3 regions of the Uliginosibacterium sediminicola genome follow, and region 1 is predicted to be linked to each of the others. Evidence: predicted binding sites of a transcription regulator. Region 1 holds the regulator's gene; each other region holds the start of a gene.
The links. Region 1 encodes sigma-54, which starts transcription at its own class of promoters, with help from an activator protein. Its sites were predicted from a motif close to TGGCACGCTTNCTGCTNA; they were not measured.
Positions count from the first base shown of each region.

Region 2: the regulator sigma-54 is predicted to act here: its motif matches at 1,854-1,871, upstream of ABDB84_RS04175 (MSMEG_0572/Sll0783 family nitrogen starvation response protein).
Region 3: the regulator sigma-54 is predicted to act here: its motif matches at 3,403-3,420, upstream of nirB (nitrite reductase large subunit NirB).

Region 1 is NZ_JBDIVE010000001.1:432,225-436,643, reverse strand. Features, by position in the region: gene recX (recombination regulator RecX) at 1-123, shown strand, start outside; gene lptB (LPS export ABC transporter ATP-binding protein) at 104-826, shown strand; gene ABDB84_RS02060 (RNA polymerase factor sigma-54) at 844-2,346, shown strand; gene hpf (ribosome hibernation-promoting factor, HPF/YfiA family) at 2,358-2,687, shown strand; gene ABDB84_RS02050 (PTS sugar transporter subunit IIA) at 2,894-3,379, shown strand; gene hprK (HPr(Ser) kinase/phosphatase) at 3,348-4,292, shown strand; gene ABDB84_RS02040 (FHA domain-containing protein) at 4,345-4,419, opposite strand, start outside.
Region 2 is NZ_JBDIVE010000002.1:82,837-87,255, reverse strand. Features, by position in the region: gene ABDB84_RS04185 (hypothetical protein) at 1-148, shown strand, start outside; gene ABDB84_RS04180 (aminotransferase-like domain-containing protein) at 169-1,560, opposite strand; gene ABDB84_RS04175 (MSMEG_0572/Sll0783 family nitrogen starvation response protein) at 1,930-2,412, shown strand; gene ABDB84_RS04170 (Nit6803 family nitrilase) at 2,414-3,460, shown strand; gene ABDB84_RS04165 (MSMEG_0568 family radical SAM protein) at 3,375-4,419, shown strand, end outside.
Region 3 is NZ_JBDIVE010000009.1:149,310-153,728, forward strand. Features, by position in the region: gene nirD (nitrite reductase small subunit NirD) at 441-752, opposite strand; gene nirB (nitrite reductase large subunit NirB) at 812-3,262, opposite strand; gene ABDB84_RS15735 (EAL domain-containing protein) at 3,558-4,419, opposite strand, start outside.

The sequences.
Region 1 (4,419 bases):
CAGGTGCCCGGCGATGCAAAGGAGTGGGCCAGACAAGCCCGCTTCCTGCAATCGCGTGGTTTTTCCGCGGACATTGTCCGCACGTTGTTGAGAGATCCTGTTGATGAGTCTGCTGAGGGTTGAGAGCGTACGCAAACGGTACAAATCGCGTACCGTGGTGAAGGACGTGTCCTTCCAGGTCGGCAGCGGCGAGGTGGTAGGCTTGCTGGGTCCCAATGGTGCGGGCAAGACGACTTGCTTCTACACCATCGTCGGCCTGGTCAAGGCCGACGGCGGCCATATCTATCTGGACGCCACCGAAATCACCCATCTGCCCATGCACCGCCGTGCACAGATGGGTTTGTCTTATTTGCCGCAGGAAAACTCGGTTTTCCGCAAGCTCACCGTGGCCGAGAACATCCTCGCCGTGCTGGAGCTGCAAAAGCTCTCGCGCAAGGAGCAGGAGGCGCGCCTCGATTCCCTGCTGCACGAGCTGAACATCGGCCATCTGAAGAACGCCGACTCCATCGCATTGTCCGGCGGCGAGCGGCGGCGGGTGGAGATCGCCCGTGCGCTGGCCTCGCAACCCAAACTGATTCTCCTCGACGAACCCTTTGCCGGCGTGGACCCGATTGCCGTGATCGACATCCAGAAGATCATCGGTTTTCTCAAGGCGCGTGGCATCGGTGTGCTGATTACCGACCACAATGTGCGTGAGACATTGGGGATCTGTGACCACGCCTGGATCATCAATGCCGGCGAGGTGCTGGCCGGTGGCCGGCCGCAGGAAATTGTGCAAAATAACCAGGTGCGCCAGATTTATCTCGGCGAACATTTCCGACTGTAGTTGTTGATACGCACCCGATGAAGCCCTCACTCCAGCTCCGCCTTTCCCAGCAACTCGCGCTGACGCCGCAGCTTCAGCAATCGATCAAGCTGTTGCAGCTCTCCACGCTGGAACTCAATGTCGAGATCGAGCGCATGCTGCTCGAAAACCCCTTGCTTGAACGCGAAGGTGCGGATGAGGAAGGCGGGGACGCGCCGGCGGTGCTCGAAATGCCGACCGCCGAAGCCGTTGCGGCGGCCTTCGAGACCAGCGAGCATCTGGCCAATGGCGATCAGGATTTCGAGCCGGCGACCACGGTCGAAATGCCCGACACCATCACCGAAGCCTATGATTCGGTCTCGGATGACGACATCGGCGAAGCCGCCGAGTGGCGTTCGGAAGCGAGTGGTACGCGCAACAACGATGGTGACGACGACTCCGACTTCCAGGAATTCCAGGCTGCGACCACCTCGCTGCGCGACCATCTGGAAGGCCAGCTTGCGCTGATGCCCCTGCCGGATCGCGACCGCGCCCTGGTCCGCCTGATCATCGAGGCGCTCGAAGAAGACGGCATGCTTCTGCAAGGGCTGGAAGAGCTGCTGCCGCTGATTCCCGAAGAGTGGGAAGTCGAGCTCGAAGAACTGGTCACCGCCTTGCGCCACGTCCAGCACTTCGACCCGGTCGGCATCGGCGCGCGCAGCTTGCAGGAGTGCCTGGCGCTGCAGCTCAAGGCGCGCGAAAAGACGCCGACCCGCGAGTTGGCCATCGACATCGTTGAACAATGTCTTGAACTGCTGGGTGCGCGCGATTTCGTCAAGATCCGCCGCCGCCTGTCCTGTGACGACGACCAGCTGCGTGCCGCGCACGAACTCATCTGTAGCCTCAACCCGCATCCGGGCGCGGCCTTCGCGCCGCTGGACGCGCGCTATATCGTGCCGGATGTGATCGTGCGCAAATTCCGTGGCGCCTGGACCGCTAATCTGAACCCCGAAGCGATGCCGAGGCTCAGGATTCATCGGGTCTATGCCGATATTCTTCAACAGAACCGCGGCATCAACGGATCGCTGTCGACGCAGCTGCAAGAAGCGAAATGGATGATCAAAAACGTTCAGCAACGATTTGACACGATATTGCGCGTGTCACAAGCTATCGTGGAGAGACAAAGGCAATTCTTCGATCACGGCGAGGTCGCCATGCGCCCCTTGACCTTGCGCGAGATTGCCGAAGAGCTGGAACTGCATGAATCGACGGTGTCACGCGTGACGACGCAGAAGTACCTGGCGTCAACGCGCGGGATTTTTGAATTGAAGTATTTTTTCGGCAGTCATGTGTCTACCGACACGGGTGGTGCCTGCTCCGCCACGGCGATTCGCGCGCTGATTCGTCAGATGGTGGCAGGTGAGGACAGCAAAAAACCGCTGTCTGACGCCAAGATTGCTGAAATGTTGGGCCAGCAGGGCATTGTGGTGGCTCGCAGAACGATTGCGAAATACCGTGAGTCGCTCAATATCCCGCCGGTCAGTCAGCGCAAGTCGATCTGAAGGAGCACTTCATGAATCTCAATATCACCGGCCATCATCTCGAATTGACCGAGTCCATTCGCGATTACGTCACAGCCAAGCTGGACAAGGTGATTCGCCACTTTGAGCATGTCACGGCCACCCACGTGATCCTCTCTGTGGACAAGCTCAGGCAGAAAGCGGAAGTGACGGTGCATGTACGTGGCCGCACGATCTTCGTTGAAAGCGTTGACGAAGACCTCTACGCCGCCATCGACAGTGTGACCGACAAGCTTGACCGGCAAGTCGTCAAGCACAAGGAAAAGACCTCCGATCATGGCCGTGAGGCCGTCAAGTACCATCAGCCCGCTGTAGAGAGCTGATTCCCGCGCCCCTCCGCCGCGCGCGGAGGGGCTGCAAACTTTTCCGCGCAGCGGGAAAGATATTCTCGACCAGCCGAAAATCCCAGGCATATAATCTGCGCGTCAAAGCGGCGTCATGCGGGCTTAACAATCGCTCCCAAGGCATGGCGTATCGGGTTTGATCACACTTCGTATTTTTGCGCAGCGCACGTGGCCGACCTCGCCCCATGAATCTGATTTCCAAGATCCTGATCCCGGACAGTGTTGTGCTCGACAGTCCGGTGTCTGACAAAGCCGCTGTGTTCACAGCCGCTGCCCGGATGTTTGAAACGCGCGCCGGCATCGCCGCCAAGCGCGTTGGTGATGCGCTCTTGCAGCGCGAAAAGCTCTGTTCCACTGGCCTCGGCCAGGGTGTTGCGATTCCTCATGGCCGCATCAAGGGACTCAAGGAGCCTCTGGGCGCCTTCGTGCGCATGGCCCAGCCGATTCCCTTTGACGCGCCCGACGGCAAGCCGGTCGGCCTGATCTTCGTCATGCTGGTGCCCGAGCAGGCCAACGAAAGTCATTTGCAGCTGCTCTCCGAACTGGCCACCATGTTCAGCGACCGCGATTTCCGCGAAGCGCTGGCAAGCGCGCCCGATGCAGCCGCACTCCACCAACTCTTTGTGCAATGGGATCCGCATGCGGCGAACCAGCGTCGCCCAGCTGTTTGAGGCCAATCGGGAAGCTCTGCGCCTGCGCCACGTCGCCGGGCGCCTGGATTCCTACATCACCGTCCACGACGATCGCGTGTGGGCGGCCGATCTGGTCGGGCACCTTAATCTGATCCATCCCACACGCCTGCAGGTGATCGGTGAAACCGAGTTCGCCTGGGCACGCAAGCAGGCGCGGGACAGGCTTGAACATCATCTGCTGGCGATCCTCGCCGCGCCGCCGCCGGCCATCATCGTCGCCGACGATTGCGAGGTGCCGGATATCATCCGCCGCAACTGCGAGGACATCGGCGTGCCGGTGCTGGCCTCGCCGCTGGAGTCTGCGCGCGTCATCGAAGTACTGCGCTCTTTCTTGGCGCGGCGCCTGGCCGAGCGCGTGTCCCTGCACGGCGTGTTCATGGATGTGCTGGGGCTGGGCGTGCTGATCACCGGTGACTCGGGCGCTGGCAAGTCGGAGCTGGCGCTGGAGCTGATCTCGCGTGGCCACGGCCTGGTGGCCGATGACGTCGTCGAGATTTCGCGCATTGCCTCGGGTGTGCTCGAAGGGCGTTGCCCGGAAATGCTCAAGGACTTCCTTGAAGTGCGCGGCCTGGGCATTCTCAACATCCGCACGATCTTTGGCGAGACGGCTTGCCGGCGCAAGATGCGTCTGCGCCTCATGGTGCACCTGCAGCGCCGTATGGGGCAGGACGAGCCTTTGCGCCTCTCGCTGGAGGACGAAGAGCAGGATGTGCTGGGCGTGGGCGTCAAGCGCATCGTGCTGCCGGTGGCCGCCGGCCGCAATCTGGCGGTCCTGCTGGAGGCCGCGGTGCGCAACACCATCCTGCAGCTGCGTGGCATCGATTCGACGCAGGAGTTTGTCGATCGCCAGCAGCGGGCGCTCGAACAGCAGGACCCATTCGAGCGCGGCTAGACATGAAAAAGCCCGTTCAGGTGACGGGCTTTTTCATGTCGTGCGGGCGATTTCAGGCGGCAGATTGCTGGCGTTCGCCAATGTCGAACACCATCGGCTCACAGCCTGCTTCCAGAGGCGAGTAGCC
Region 2 (4,419 bases), on a different contig from region 1:
GCAGTTCCCGCGCGACGCTGCTTTCAAGCAGCGCTTGTTCATCGTGCCCGGCGTGGCGCACAACAGCACGCGCATGTTTGGCTCAAGCTGTGGTCTGGCGGCCTTGTTTGACGAAGGCCGTTGCACGACCGAAGTTGCGGCGCCCTAGACTGAGGCTTTAAACCCTTCTCACAACATGGTTGCATGCGGATGCAGGGGATGCGTCAGCGTATCGGCAATCAATCGCAACGCAGTCTCGCACGCAAATTTTCCACCGGGGCCGCCCAGGCATATGCGAACAGCGTTGGGCGGGTTGGCATCGGTGCTGAAAGCCGCGCTGGCGACGACGCCTACGCCTTGTGTGCGCAGGTAGGAGGCGAATTCGACCACGTTCCAGCTCTCCTCGACGGGCAGCCACAAATGAAAACCCTCGGGGTGGCTGCTGTGGGCGTAGCCTGCCAACAGTTCGTCCGCCAGCGCCTGGCGTGATTGGCATTCTTGTCGGATCGCCGTGAGCACCGCCTGTGCTGTGCCGTCGTTGATGGCGCGTGTTGCGATGGCTGTCGTCACGGGTGAGGCCATCACGGTCGTGGCGCGTAGCGCGCCCGCTAGGCGCTGCGCTTGGCGTGGCGTGGGTGAGCGTACGAACGCGGTGCGCAAGCCGGCGCCGTAGCACTTGGACATGCCCGAGATGTAATAGGTCAGCGCTGGCGCGAGTGTGGCCAACGCGGGAACTGGTTTCGTTGGCAGCATGCCATAGGCGTCGTCTTCGATAATCGGAATGCTGTAATGCAGGGCGATGTCAGCCAAGGCTTCGCGACGTTGCAGGTCCAAGGTTTGCGTGGTCGGGTTGAGCATGGTGGGATTGAGGTACAGCGCCTTGGGTGAGAGCGTCTTGCAGGCGTCTTCAAAAGCGCGCACTTTGACCCCGCCATGATCCATCGGCAAGCCAAACAGCTTGACGCCCAGTTGCGCGGCGATGGCCTTGATGCCTGGATAGGTCAGCGACTCGACGCAGATCATCTCGCCGGGGCGCGCCAGCAATGACATCAACGCCGCCAGAGCGCTATGAATGCCGGGGCAGATGAGAATTTCTTCGCACTCGGCATCGGGAATGAATTCACGCAGCCACTTGGTGGCGACCCGCCGGTCGGTCGGCGTGCCACCGAAATCCTGATAGCGCAGCAGCAGATTGATGTCGCAGTCGTGCAGCGCGGCAGCTGCGCTGTCGCTGATACGCGACAGCAAGGCCGGGTCTTCAATTTCCGGTGGCAGATTCATCGTCATTTCGGCGCCACTGCCGCCGCGCAAAGGCAGGGTCGGGCTGCTGCCCAGTGCAAAGGTACCGGACCCCGTACGGGTATCGATCAGGCCACGCTTGCGCGCCTCGGCATAGCCGCGTGCGGCGGTCGTGTAGTTGATGCCCAGCATCTGAGCGAGCTCGCGCAACGTGGGTAACTGGTCGCGTGGGCTCAAGCGCCCGACGCGCAGGTCCTCGGCGATGAGGTCGGCAATCATCAGATAACTGGGTTTGTTGGCTTCGGCGATCTGTTTGATCCAATGCTGTTGCGGATTTTTCATGGTTTGGGGAAGCGTAGAGCGGCTTGTCTCGTATTGATTGCATGAAATTCTGACATTGATTGCATTTTCTTGCTGAAGATTCGTCGGATAGCACGCTGCTTGGCAATTCTTTGGTTTGATCTGCATCAAGTCGGTGCCGCTGGGCTGCTTTTTTGCACCATAACGAATAGTCGTGATATCGCGGTATATCGCCGTGTTTTGGCGTATTAAGAAGCCATCAGAATATTTTCATGGTCGGCCGATACTCCACTCTTGGATGATTGCATATTGATCGCATGATGATCTGAAATTGATGGCACGGTTGCTGCAATGCTGTGGCAGAGCAGGCTGCATGTGCGGCAGGCCCAATCCATCAACAGGAGAACTAACATGCCGGTAGTGACCAAACCCGCCCACCAGAAAGGCGACTTCCTCGTCAATTACGAAGAGAAGGTGTTTGAGGACGTGAAAGCCGAACCCGGCGAAAAAGCGCTGGTGACTTTTCACACCGTGGCCTTCGAAGGCTCCATCGGTTTCGTGAACCTGCTGCAGGCCACGCGCCTGCAGCGCAAAGGCTTCGAAACCTCGATCCTGCTCTATGGCCCGGGCGTGACCCTGGGTGTGCAACGCGGCTTCCCGACCCTGGGTGACGAAGCCTTTCCGGGCCACCTCAACTTCAATAAGCAGATCACCAAGTTCATCGAGGAAGGCGGCAAGGTCTATGCGTGCCGCTTCGCCCTGCAGGCGCTTTACGGCCATGGCGAACCCTCGCTGATCGAAGGCATCCGCCCGATCAATCCGCTCGACGTGCTGGACCTGGTGCTGCTGCACCGCAAGTCCAATGCCTTCATCCTCGACACCTGGACGCTCTGACATGCCGGCAGCCTCCGTCATCCGTGCCGCAGCGGTCCAGATCACACCCGACTTCGAGCAGCCCGAGGGCACGCTCGCCAAGGTGTGTGCAGCCATCAATGAAGCGGCAGGCAAGGGCGCGCAGCTGGTCGTCTTCCCCGAGACCTTCGTGCCCTACTACCCCTACTTCTCCTTCGTGAAGCCGGCGGTGGCGATGGGGGCCGATCACCTGAAGCTCTATGAGCAGGCGGTGGTCGTGCCCGGCCCGGTGACCGAGGCCGTCGCGGCCAGCGCGCGTGCGCTGGGCGTGGTGGTCGTGCTCGGTGTCAATGAGCGCGACCACGGCAGCCTCTACAACACGCAACTGGTGTTCGACGCTGATGGCTCGCTCAAGCTCAAGCGCCGCAAGATCACGCCGACCTACCACGAGCGCATGGTGTGGGGGCAGGGCGATGCCAGCGGCCTCAAGGTGGTCGACACCGCCGTCGGCCGCGTCGGCGCGCTGGCCTGCTGGGAGCACTACAACCCGCTGGCGCGCTATGCGCTGATGACCCAGCACGAAGAGATCCACTGCAGCCAGTTCCCCGGCTCCATGGTTGGGCCGATCTTCGCCGACCAGATCGATGCGGCGATCCGCCATCACGCGGCCGAATCCGGCTGCTTCGTGGTCAATGCCACTGGCTGGCTCAGCGATGCGCAGATTGCCGCCATCACACCCGACCCGGCCATGCAGCGCGTGCTGCGTGGTGGCTGCCACACGGCCATCGTCTCGCCCGAAGGCGTGAACCTGGCACCACCCTTGCGAGAAGGTGAAGGCATGGTGATTGCCGATCTCGACATGAAGCTCATCACCAAGCGCAAACGCATGATGGATTCGGTCGGCCACTACGCGCGCCCCGAACTCCTCAGTCTGCACATCAATGCGCAAGCCGCTGCCACCGTCAGCCCCATGCACGGCACAGCCCTCAATCCGGAGTACAGCTATGACCACACCGAGCCCCACAGCGCCGAACGAAGCGACGCGCCAATTGATGACCGAGCTGCAGTCCTGGGGATTAAGGCTGCCTGACCCCGATGCCGGCGCCGCCAGCCGGCGCGGTGGCGCAGGGCCGTCCGATCACAAGGCGGTGACCGTCGACGGCCACACCATCATGGTACCGGTGCACACCGGCAGCGCTTCGGCCTCGCCCTTCCACGCCGACGCGGCAGACGCCAGCGGTCGCATCACGCTCAAGCGCGCCAGCATCCCGATTGCGAACATCGCCTTTCCGAAGCAGCCGCGCTTCTATGCGCTGCAGACCTTCGACGGCGTGCCCTATGCGCATATCGCTACGCTGCACAGTTCCGATGTACTGGCGACCACCGTGCTGCAGAACTGTATTCGTTACGAGCATCGCGATTCGGCCTGCCAGTTCTGCGCCATCGGTCAGTCGCTCGCGGCCAAGCGCACCATCGCCCACAAGACGCCCGAACAGCTCGCCGAAGTCGCCCGTGCGGCCGTGTTGCTCGATGGCGTCAAGCACATGGTGCTCACCACCGGCACACCGCCCACGTCCGACCGCGGCGCGCAGATCCTCTGCGACAGCGCCTTCGCCATCAAGGCGGCGGTTGATCTGCCGATCCAGGGTCAGTGCGAGCCGCCCAATGACGACAAATGGTTTGCGCGCATGAAGGCTGCCGGCATCGACACCCTGGGCATGCACCTCGAAGCGGTCACGCCCGAAGTGCGCTCACGCATCATGCCGGGCAAGGCCACGGTGTCACTGGCGCGCTACATGAAGGCCTTCGAAGCGGCCGTCGCCGTGTTCGGGCGTGGCCAGGTGAATACCTACATCCTCGCCGGGCTCGGCGACACGCGCGAGGCGATTCTTGAGATGAGCGAAAAGCTCATCGCGCTGGGCGTCTATCCCTTCGTGGTGCCCTTCGTGCCCATCAGCGGCACGCCACTCGAAAACCACCCGGCACCGACGCCCGAATTCATGCGCTCGGTGCTCGAACCACTCGGCGCCATGCTGTCGCAGGCAGGGC
Region 3 (4,419 bases), on a different contig from region 1:
TTGGGGCCGCGGGTGGCGCCGCCGCTCGTGCTGAGTTGCGCTGCGCTGCGTGCCAGCTTTGTGGTGAGCGCGCCTCTGAAACCCTTGCCAGGCAATGGTTTTCAGTGTAGTGCGCTGAAACTTCGGGTGACGTTCCCGGCGCTGCGGGAGGCGCTAGCCAAGCGGAGTGGATGGCGTGGCAGGCACTCGTATGATGGAATTGCCTAGGGGTTTTCCACGGTTCGGGCGGTGCAGGTTTTACGGCCCAGGTGGCGCGGATGGGGGGCGAGCGTACTGCGGGATGAAATGACTATGTACTTCAAAGTTCATCAAGATGCCTTTGTCAAGCATCTTGGTTTGGGTTTCAGAGTGAATTTACATAATTTATAGAATGCCTTCGCCATGCACTGAGCCGCCCCCGCTTCCTGAGGGCGGCTCAGTGCTTTATGTTGCGGTGCGGTTCAGACGCTCAGATAGACATCGCCATCCACGAGTTTGGCGGCAAAGGACTTGCTGCAGCCGCTATCGGGCGCGACCACATTGCCGCTGTCCAGTTCGATCTTCCAGCTGTGCAGGGGGCAGGTGACCTGGCGGCCGGCGATGATGCCCTGCGACAGCGGGCCACCCTTGTGCGGGCATTTGTCATGCAGGGCGAAGACTTCGTCAGCGCTGGTTCGGAAGATGGCGATGTCGCCGTGTTGCGTGCTCTTGACCACACGCGAGCCCAGTACCGGGATGTCGGTGAGGGCGCAGATTTTTTTCCAGTCGGTCATGGTGGTGAGTGAGGCGTGAAGAGTGAGGGGCGGGTGCGCACGGCGCGCACCCGGTGGCATCAGACCGTCAGGTCTTCGAAGGGCTTTTTCAGCTCGGCTTCGCCCTTGTCGGCGCTGCGTTCCAGCCAGGGGTCTTTGTAGTCCTGCAGGGCGAACAGCATGCGTTCGAACAGCGCCTTGCGATTGGCGGCGTCTTCGACGACCTTGGCCTTGACGTAGTCGAGGCCGACGCGCTGCACGTAATGCACCGTGCGCTCCAGGTAGTAGCCTTCTTCGCGGTAGAGCTGGAGGAAGGCGCCGGAGTATTCCATCACCTCTTCGTCAGACTTCACCTTGCAGAAGAATTCGGCCACCTCGGTCTTGATGCCGCCATTGCCGGCGACGTAGAGCTCGTAGCCGGAATCCACGCCGATGATGCCAACGTCCTTGATGCCGGCTTCGGCACAGTTGCGTGGGCAACCCGAGACGGCGAGCTTGACCTTGTGCGGGCTCCACATGCCGAACAGCATCTTTTCGAGCTTGACGCCCATGTCCATCGCCAGCTGGGTGCCGAAGCGGCAGTGCTCGGCGCCGACGCAGGTTTTCACCGTGCGCAGGCTCTTGCCATAGGCATGACCGGAGACCATGCCTGCGGCATTGAGGTCGGCCCACATCTTCGGCAGGTCTTCCTTCTTCACGCCGAGCAGGTCGATGCGCTGGCCGCCGGTGACCTTGACGGTCGGTACCTTGTACTTCTCGGCGGCGTCGGCAATCGCGCGCAATTCGTTCGGCGTGGTGAGGCCGCCCCACATGCGCGGCACCACCGAGTAGGTGCCATCTTTCTGGATGTTGGCGTGTGCGCGCTCGTTGATGAAGCGCGATTGCGGATCGTCCTGCGCCTCGTGCGGCCAGCTGGAGATCAGGTAGTAGTTGAGTGCCGGGCGGCAGGTGGCGCAACCATTGGGCGTCTTCCAGCCCAGCGCCTGCATCACGGCGGGAATGCTGGTCAGGTGCTGATTGACGATGGCGGCGCGCACATCGCCATGCGAATGATCGGTACAGGCGCAGATCGCCTTGTTCTTGCTGTCCGCCGGGGTGTAGGCGCCACCGATGGTCGAGGCGAGGATCTGTTCGACCAGGCCGGTGCAGGAGCCGCAGGAGCTCGATGCCTTGGTGTGCTTGCGCACGTCTTCGAGCGTGAAGATGCCCTTTTCCTTGATCGCCTTGACGATGGTGCCCTTGCAGACGCCATTGCAGCCGCAGACTTCGGCCGTGTCGGGCAGCGATGCGGCCGAGTTCTGCCCCTTGTGGCCGACGTCACCGAGGTGCGACTTGCCGAACAGCAGGTGGTCGCGGATCTCGTGCACATCCTGGCCGTCCTTCATCATCTGGAAGTACCAGGAGCCGTCGACCGTGTCGCCATACATGACTGCGCCGACGATCTTGTCATCCTTGAGCACCACGCGCTTGTAGACGCCCATGCCGGGGTCGGAGAGCACGATGTCCTCGGTGCCTTCACCGCCGGAAAAATCGCCGGCAGAGAACACGTCGATGCCGGTGACCTTGAGCTTGGTGCTGGTCACCGAGCCCTGGTAGCGGCCAATGCCGAACATTGCCAGGTGATTGGCGCAGACCTTGGCCTGCTCGAACAGCGGCGCGACCAGGCCGTAGGCGATGCCACGGTGATTGGCGCATTCGCCGACGGCGTAGATGCGCGGGTCGAAGGTCTGCAAGGTGTCGCTGACGACGATGCCGCGATTGCAGTGCAGACCGGCTTTTTCAGCGAGTGCCGTGTTGGGGCGGATGCCAGCGGCCATGACGACCAGATCGGCGGGAATCGTCTCGCCATCCTTGAACTTGACGGCGGCGACGCGGCCGCTTTCGTTACCGATCAGCTCGGCAGTCTGCGCCGGCAGCTTGAACTTCATGCCTTTGGCTTCGAGCGCCTTCTGCAGCATCTGGCCGGCGGTCTTGTCGAGCTGGCGCTCCATGATCCAGTCGCCGATATGCACGATGGTCACGTCCATGCCGCGAATGGCGAGGCCATTGGCCGCTTCCAGACCCAGCAGGCCGGCGCCGATCACCACCGCATGCCGGTGGGTGGCGGCGGTGGCGATCATGGTGTCGGTATCGGCAATGTCGCGGTAGGCGATCACGCCCTGCAGGTCCTTGCCAGGCACCGGCAGGATGAAAGGCAGCGAGCCGGTGGCCAGCAGCAGGCGGTCGTACTCGGCGACGGTGCCGTCGTCGGCCGTCACGGTGCGTGCTTTGCGGTCGATCTGGGTGACGGTGCGGCCGGTCAGCAGGCGGATGCCGTTGTCCTTGTACCAGTCCAGATCGTTGAGGATGATGTCCTGGATCGTCATCTCGCCGGCCAACACTGGCGAGAGCAGGATGCGGTTGTAGTTCGGATGGGGTTCGGCGCCGAAGACGGTGATGTCGTACATGTCGGGCGCGGTCTTGAGGAGTTCTTCAAGTGTCCGGACGCCGGCCATGCCGTTGCCGACCATGACGAGTTTGAGCTTGCGCATGTGATACCTCTGTAAGAAAGCCGGGGAAACCCCTGAGAATCGAATTCAGCTTTGACAGAGATCGTCGTTGATCCGCAATCGCCAGCGCCGTTGCTGGAGAGAAGCGTGCCCGTGGGGCAGATGTCGCGATAGGGTGCTGCCAAGCAAAGCGCGTGCCGATGTTTGGCTTGGCGGCTAAGTGCATGATCGGAAAGCCGTCTTGCTCAGGGTTTGCCGCGTACTGAAGGCGCTGATGCGCCATGGCGGCGCAGCACGGAGCGGGCTGCACCAGCTTTGGTCAGCAGAGGGGAGGGATTCAGGCTGCGTGTTGCCCGGCGGATCGGGCGCGTTGCTCGATGAACTGCAGGCAGTCTGCGGCGCGCAGCGGTGGGCTGTAGAGGTAGCCCTGGAATTCGGTGCAGCCGAGTTTCTGCAGCAGGGCGCGCTGCGATTCGGTCTCGACATACTCGGCCACCACGCGCACGTTCATGGTCTGGCACAGCTGGGCTACCTGCGAAATGATGTCGCAGCATGAGCTGTTGCTCTCCACTTCGCGGGTCAGTGAGCCATCAAGCTTGATGGTGTCGATGCGGAAACGGCGCATATAAAGTAGTGAGCTGTAGCCCATGCCGAAATCGTCCATCGCCAGGCTGACGCCCAGCTCGTTTAGGGCGCTGAGGCTGCGGTTCGATTGCTCGTCATTGCTGACGCTGCGGCTCTCGGTGATCTCCAGTTCCAGATCGCCCGGATGCAGGCCGTAGCGCCCCAAATTTTCGCGCACATTGACCAGTAGCTGCGGGTCGGAGAGCTGCAGGGGCGAGACATTGACCGCCATCGAGACCTTGGTGATGCCGGCCGCCTGCCAGCTGGCCAGCTGGCGGCAGGCCACGGCGATGGTCCAGTGGCCGATGCGGCTGATACAGCCGGCGTCCTCGGCAATGCCGACCAGCACGTTCGGCGGCACCATGCCGAAGACGGCGTGCTGCCAGCGCAGCAGGGCTTCGACGCCAACCACCGCGCCCTGCGCATTGAGCTTGGGTTGGTAGACCATGTAGATCGCGCCATTGGTCAGATCACGTTCCAGATCGAGCAGCAACTGGCGAGCCAGGCGACCGACCGCATCCTGGCGATTGACTAGCAACTGCCGCGAGCTGCTGAGGCTCTCCTCCAGCGAATGG